One region of the Paenibacillus sp. FSL R5-0928 genome, then DNA from elsewhere that is predicted to be linked to it. Evidence: riboswitches for the same ligand, from Rfam matches in the RefSeq annotation. Region 1 holds a riboswitch; the other holds the start of a gene.

The links. Region 1 has a riboswitch for cyclic di-AMP ahead of MKZ16_RS12015 (KamA family radical SAM protein). Riboswitches for the same ligand answer to the same signal wherever they lie in the genome.
Region 2: linked by a shared signal. The riboswitch ahead of MKZ16_RS26980 (TrkH family potassium uptake protein) and the one ahead of MKZ16_RS12015 (KamA family radical SAM protein) in region 1 are both predicted to bind cyclic di-AMP.

Annotation. Positions count from the first base shown of each region.
Region 1 covers NZ_CP150225.1:2,711,884-2,715,304, forward strand. Annotated here, with positions in the region: gene MKZ16_RS12005 (DinB family protein) at 1-4, opposite strand, end outside; gene MKZ16_RS12010 (YafY family protein) at 87-998, opposite strand; gene MKZ16_RS12015 (KamA family radical SAM protein) at 1,141-2,307, opposite strand; cyclic di-AMP (ydaO/yuaA leader) riboswitch at 2,448-2,589, opposite strand; gene MKZ16_RS12020 (AraC family transcriptional regulator) at 2,638-3,421, opposite strand, start outside.
Region 2 covers NZ_CP150225.1:5,980,273-5,983,693, forward strand. Annotated here, with positions in the region: gene MKZ16_RS26975 (TrkA family potassium uptake protein) at 1-459, opposite strand, end outside; gene MKZ16_RS26980 (TrkH family potassium uptake protein) at 473-1,831, opposite strand; cyclic di-AMP (ydaO/yuaA leader) riboswitch at 1,896-2,071, opposite strand; gene MKZ16_RS26985 (CPBP family intramembrane glutamic endopeptidase) at 2,392-3,421, shown strand, end outside.

The DNA of each region.
Region 1 (3,421 bases):
TCATTCGTATGGTCTCCTTTTGAATTGTCATGGATTTGTTTTTGTTACTGTTGTTAATATAAAAGAAGAAGTATGACATCAGACTGTCATACTTCTTCATAAAGTTTGAGTGTGTTTTGAAGCTGCTCTTTTAAAATACCTCGCAATGCAGGGGGTTCGAGGACTTCGGCCCCGCTGCCGAAACTCAGCAGAATGGACCAAAGCCAACGAGCTTCCAATGGCTTATACACAGGAATTCGCATCGTCATGCTTTTATCAGAATGAAATTCCTTGTCGACTTGATGAAACTGATCCAAAGCTTCTGCCAAAGCCTCAGGGCCCACCCGGATTACTATTTCCTCCACCTGATCTACCCTGTTTGAACAGCCAGCCTCTTTGGGTACTTCATGTTGTGATTGAAAGGTATCCTGCGTCAGGAACAAATTCAGCATCCGGGAAAGACGAAACTCCCGATAATCCTGCCGTGCCCGGCAATAACCATAGATGTACCAGTTGCTATATTTAAAATGAAGCTTTACTGGTTCCATTTCACGGGTTGTACGTTCATTTTTTACACTGATGTAATCAAAACGGACAACATTTCGTTCCGCTATAGCCGCACGTAAAAGAGGAAGTGCGTCAGGATCCGTACGCCGGGTTTCAAGATCCACCGCGAGACTAGAAGTTTGTGGCTCCGTTCCTATCGTTTGCAGCCGTTCAATGGTTCCTTGCGTATGCTCATCTTCAAACACGGAAGAGAGACTGTTAAGTACAGTAATCAGAGAAGTGACATCATACGAACGGAGCAGGCTTTTATCCATTTTATATCCGTCCATAATGCCATATCCACCTTTAGTACCCTGATACGATACGACCGGGATGCCAGCGGCACAAATCACATCGATATCCCTATAGATTGTTCGCTGGGAAACCTGAAACTCTTCAGCCAGCTTGGAGGCAGATAAAACTTCGTGGTTCAATAGCTTGTAGATCATAGAAATCAATCGTTCCAATTTCATGTGTGCATTCCCACCCATTAGTCCATTTCGTGTTACAGCGTGATTATATCATAGATTTTTTCGGGCTAATTTTGGGAGGGAGGAGTTTTGTTGTTGGTGATGAAGAAATATCCTATGACAGAGTCTGACAGAGCCGATTAATTTATTTACAGATTAAATCCGCAGGCTCTGATAAATCATTAACAGAAATAATAGCATCGTTTTTTTTCACAGGTGGGGTCCAATATTGCTCATTCCCAGGCAGGTCATCGAACCATTCGGCGTCCTTTGGACAATCTAGAATCATGAATTTTCCGTATTCCTGATCTCTGGATTGATGGTATTTGAGATAGGCTTTCCCGTTATCAATGGCGAGAATTTCTATTTTTCCTGAGGTGTGGCTCATGGATAAGCGTACTCTTTTGCCAAGTCCTGAGGTTCTAGCTTTGGCTTCTTCTACAATTTGATAGACTTGCTCGAGCGGTAATACGAAATCCCGGTTTCCGGCAACGGGCCGGTTCACAAAGAAGTAGTAGGGTGTAACGCCAGCCCATGAAAGTCGGTCCAGTAGTTCCCCTAAAATAATGGGATCATCGTTGATGCCTTTGAGGATGGGAGTCTGATTTACGACAATTGCCCCTGCGTTGTGGAGAGCTTTAAATGCTTTTTTGGCTTCAGGTGTGATTTCACGAGGATGATTGATGTGCGCCATAACATAGATTCGTTTGTCTTCGGTAGAGTAAGTACGAATCAGCTCCAGCAGCTCTTCGTCTTCAGAGATCCGCATCGGATTAAATACGGGAATTTTGGAACCTAGTCTAATGATCTTAACATGCTCAATGCTTCTTAGATTTTCAATAATGGATCTTAGCTTCGGTGTGGAGAGAATTAAACTGTCCCCGCCCGTAAGAAGTACGTTGTTAATCTCCGGATTCTTTGCGATATACTCCAAGCCCGGAGAGACATCAGCCATCGCCTCTTTCACGTCATTTCGGAACAGACGCTTACGGAAACAGTAGCGGCAATAAGCCCCGCAGACCTCGGATACAATCAGTAGTGCAGTGGTTCTATACTTGTGCTGACAACCAGGTACCACATAATTCGTGTCCTCATCGGAGGCGTCCCAGCGCCCATACTCCAGCAGTTCACCTTCGTTAGGAATAACCAGCTTACGGATGGGATCATCTGGATCATCCCAGTTAATCAAAGACAGATAGTAGTCATTTACACGAAAAACAAATTTGTCTGTAATTTCTTTCAGATTCTCTTTTTCCAGCTCAGACAACATAGCTATTTTGTTAATATCCGTGAAGTACTTTACCTTTTGCACGTACATCTCTCCTTTGTCTCGTAGTGTGAGAAATGAGGGAGCCTTAGTGTCAAAGGCCAATCTACTGCCAGCAGGGTCCAAAAAAAGCACAAAAAGAGACCCTTAGCAAGGGTCTCTGGTTATGTAAATAACATGAAAAGCAGACCCATCCACTGCTGACGAGGTTAGCTGACGGACTCGGGTAAGATGGTACCCTACATTCTAATGCTCAATGATTCGCCCCAATTAACTGGTTCCCCCGCTTTTCAACTGTAAAAGTTGGAAATTAAGCGTAGATAAAGTATACCCTATCAAGTTTTGAAAAGTCAAAAGAGAATCCTAGATTCACCTTCAATTGCTAGCGCTACTTCCGCCGAGTAGTTTAGGCAACAGCGTTAGCAGTTTCTCCCGGGTTAACGCATCACTAGAGTTCCATTTGCTTCCGTCGAGCAGATAAACATGTCCCTGACGTACTGCCGGAAGAGTGTTCCAAAGTGAACTGTCTAGTAATCGTTCCATCGCAGCTCGCGAGTCTTTGCGTTCCGGAATGAACATGAAGATATGATCTCCGGCGTAGGCAGGCAGTCGTGTTGGATCAACTTCGGCGAACCCTAACTCTTCGTCCAATATGGCTTGGATCTCTTCGGTCGGTTGTAAACCACATGGGGCATAAAGCGCAGTGGAGAATCCGGACATTCCCATAGCATATAGATGATCTCCATGATCATAGACCAAAGCAGAGGCGGTTTCTCCAACTTGGAGAGTTGTCGAGTAAAGCTGCTGCCACATGGCAGCGTTTTTGATTGTGAATGACTCCAGCCATGCTTCGGCTTCGCGCTGTTTACCTAGCCAACTGCCTAATGTCCGCATTCGGTTGTCGAGAGGCGCAAATGAATCAAAGGTGAGTGTCGGAGCGATACCAGAAACTGCTCTGTAGGCTCTTTCATCACTATTTGCCAAAATGATCAAATCTGGGTTTAGGGAAGCGGTCAACTGCGGGTCCAGTGGAAACCCGACGTTGGCGAGCTTCTTAAGCCGATGTTTATAGACGCTGTTCCGGGCGAATGCTTCATCTCCACCGATAGGCTTTACACCTAACGCGAGAAGGTCGCCAAGTGTCTCGCCATGATAGACA
Region 2 (3,421 bases), 3.3 Mb from region 1:
CAGCTCGACAATTTTATAATCCTTGGACAGTTCAATATAATCCAGCAAATTGGGCGTCACCAGCTGGTGTGCCACACGAATCCCCATATCCCGCTCCGGAAAAATAACCCGATCAACCCCCAGCCGCGACAGAGCGCGGCCATGAAGGATGGAGATTGCCTTAGCCACCACTTGCTTAACTCCAATCTCCTTCAACAAAATGGCCGCCAGAATGCTTCTCTCCATATTGTCACCAATCGCAACAATCCCACAATCAAAGTTCCGTACACCAAGCGAGCGCATAATTCCCTCATCTGTAGCATCTGCTACTACCGTATGCGTCAGTTGATCGCTCATTTCCTCCACGCGTTCTTCATGGTGGTCAATGCCGAGCACCTCGTAGCCCATTTCCATCAGCTCAAGCGCCAGGCTTGAACCGAAGCGACCTAAGCCGATTACTACAAATTGCTGTGCTTTCATTTCTAATTAACTCCTATCCAATAATTATTTTACCTTCAGGATACTTATACAGTGGTTTACCCTGTTTGGGACCGAGTGCATACGCCAAGGTTAGTGGACCTAGCCGACCTGCAAACATCGTCAGACAGAGTAGAATCTTACCGATCGCTGACAGTTCCGGAGTTAGCCCCATAGTCAGTCCTACCGTAGCAAAGGCGGAGGTCGTCTCAAACAAGATTGCCAAGAAATTACTGTCTTCAGTTGTGGAGAGTATCATCGACACAGAGGCAATTAACAACAAAGCCAGCAGTGTGATCGTTAATGCCTTGTAGATGCGCTCTTGAGCCAGCCGATAACGGAACAACACAACATCTTCCCGTCCACGCAGCATAGCAATAACAGCACCAATCATCATCGTAAAGGTTGTTGTCTTGATCCCGCCGCCCGTTGAGCCTGGAGAAGCACCAATAAACATAAGAATCACTATAAAAAATTGTGTAGCCTGCCGAAGTCCAGCAATATCTACTGTGTTCGCGCCAGCCGTACGGGGAGATACGGATTGAAAGAAGGCCGATAATATTTTACCGCCAAAATTCAGTGAACCCAGGGTACGAGTGTTAGTAAACTCGAATATAAAAATAACCAAAGCTCCGATCAGAATCAGCCCTGTACTGGTGGACAGGACAACTTTACTATGTAGAGACAGCCTGCGGGTTACCCGAAACTCCACCAGATCTGACATTACAATAAAACCAATCCCGCCGGAGACAATCAGAAACATCACAATAATATTCACAAGCGGATCATAAACATAATCAGTTAAACTGCGAAAATCCCCAAAAATATCGAACCCCGCATTATTAAACATAGACACCGCATGAAATATGCCATAATAAATCGCTTTTCCCAACGGCATATCAAAAGCCCAGCGAATAGACAGCAGCAAAGCGGCACAGCCTTCTATGACAAGAGAATATATAAGGACTCTCCGGATCAGTCGCACAATTCCTTCCATAGAGCCTTGATTCATGGCTTCCTGTAGGATTAGCCTGTCCCGCAAAGATATTTTACGCTTTAACACCAGTGAAAATAGAGTGGCCATGGTCATAAACCCTAAGCCGCCGATCTGGATTAGGATCATAATTACGGTTTTCCCAAAAATCGTGAACGAAGTTCCGGTATCCAGCACAACAAGCCCTGTTACACAGGTTGCCGAAGTTGAAGTAAATAATGCATCAATAAATTCCACGGAATTCCCGCTTGTGCTTGAAATGGGCAACATAAGCAGCAAGGCCCCTATCAGAATAATCGATGCAAAACCAAGCACCAGTATCTGCGGCGGCGAGAGCTTCAGAAACTTAAATTCAGAAATCCTGCGAAACTGTGAAGCCACTATGCTCACCTTCTTATCAAAAATTCCAACAAAAAAAGCACTGGAAAACCAATGCTAACTTGGTTCCTGCAGTAAATTAGCCTACGAGGTTAGCTGACGGATTCGGACTGTGCAGGCTGCCCTATTCGTTCCCAGAACGAAATTCACCCCTGATGAAAGTGCCATTTATCTTGTATACTCCACTTTTCATCACTTCTTATGGTTCCCCCGTTTTCACCAGAAATTCGGCTACTATACAATTGCATACAAATTATATACGTTATTTAGTGAATTCACAAAGACACAATTAATGCTCATTCACATGAAAAAATGCGGTTTAAAGAGACTGCATCAAAAGGAGTACCTTTTCTCATCACTTTTCCGTGTTTTCCCTGCAATTACACCGATTCTCACCATTCGTACACAAATGAACACGATAAAATTCATGGTATAAATTCACATGACTATTCTATACTATCTCTATTACCCATAAAAAGAACATATAATGTTTTTTGTAACCAGCCAGGCACTAATACTATAATGGAACATAATATTGTCAGTACATAACAAGGAGGCGTTACATGAATCCCGTCGGCCAGCCCATACAGCAACGTGCCCTCTCCAAGAGGCTCATCATCTCGGGCATTATCGGTCTTATTCTATTTATTATGTTTCAGATTTCCCCTTCACTGCTTAGTAGCCCTACAGGTGAAGATACCACCGTCATTAGCAAGGCAGAAGCCCGTGACCAAGCCATATTATTTGCAGAACATAAGCTCAACTACACCGAAGCACCAAACGATCAATGGAATGTACTTTACGAGACGGACTCTTCCTTTTATGGTTATATGTCTCGCGAGAAGCTTGTGGAGGACTACACCAAGAAAAAATTGGATCAAAAATATCCTTTTGATGTCTTTCGTGCAACGCTTACTCCTTCAGCGGAGCAAGAGCCGCAAATCATCGTTGACCTCAATATGTATAACGGTAAGATTGTCGCTTTCTCAAAGGCTGCAAAAGTTGCCTCCGAAGAGGGGTCAGGCATCGCTTCCGTTGGTGCAAAAGAGGACAAGGGAGCTGACCTCACTCTAGCGCAGAAGGAGAATCTTGCTCGTCCTTGGCTTCAGGAATGGGAAGTAAATCCTGCCAAGCTACAAATTGAATCGAATACAGGAAGCCATGGGCTAGTGTATACGGATAGTACTGTTCAGGTCGGCGAATCCTTATTGCACTATTATTTTGATTTCAGTGGAGAGCAGGTATCCAGCTTTAATGCCGGATTCACTGCACCAGCTTGGCATACCTCCTACGTACAAGGACAGACCTCTTTAGCGGAAAAGCTAACATTATTCGGTTACGGTATACCCACACTGATTTTAGGAATTCTGGCACTCGTCTACAGTATTCTTAGAAGAGAGCATACTTCCTTTAAACGTGGAGTATTCCTAAGCTCAGCCTATTTTGTAATCATGATGATCAGCACCTATAATATGCTGCCTGAATCAACAGGCGAAGGGCTAGAAGCACAGATTACCTCTGTCATTATGTTTATCATTTATGCTTTATACAGCCTGCTGATGTCCTCCTTGCTCTACTTCTCTTTAGTGGGCG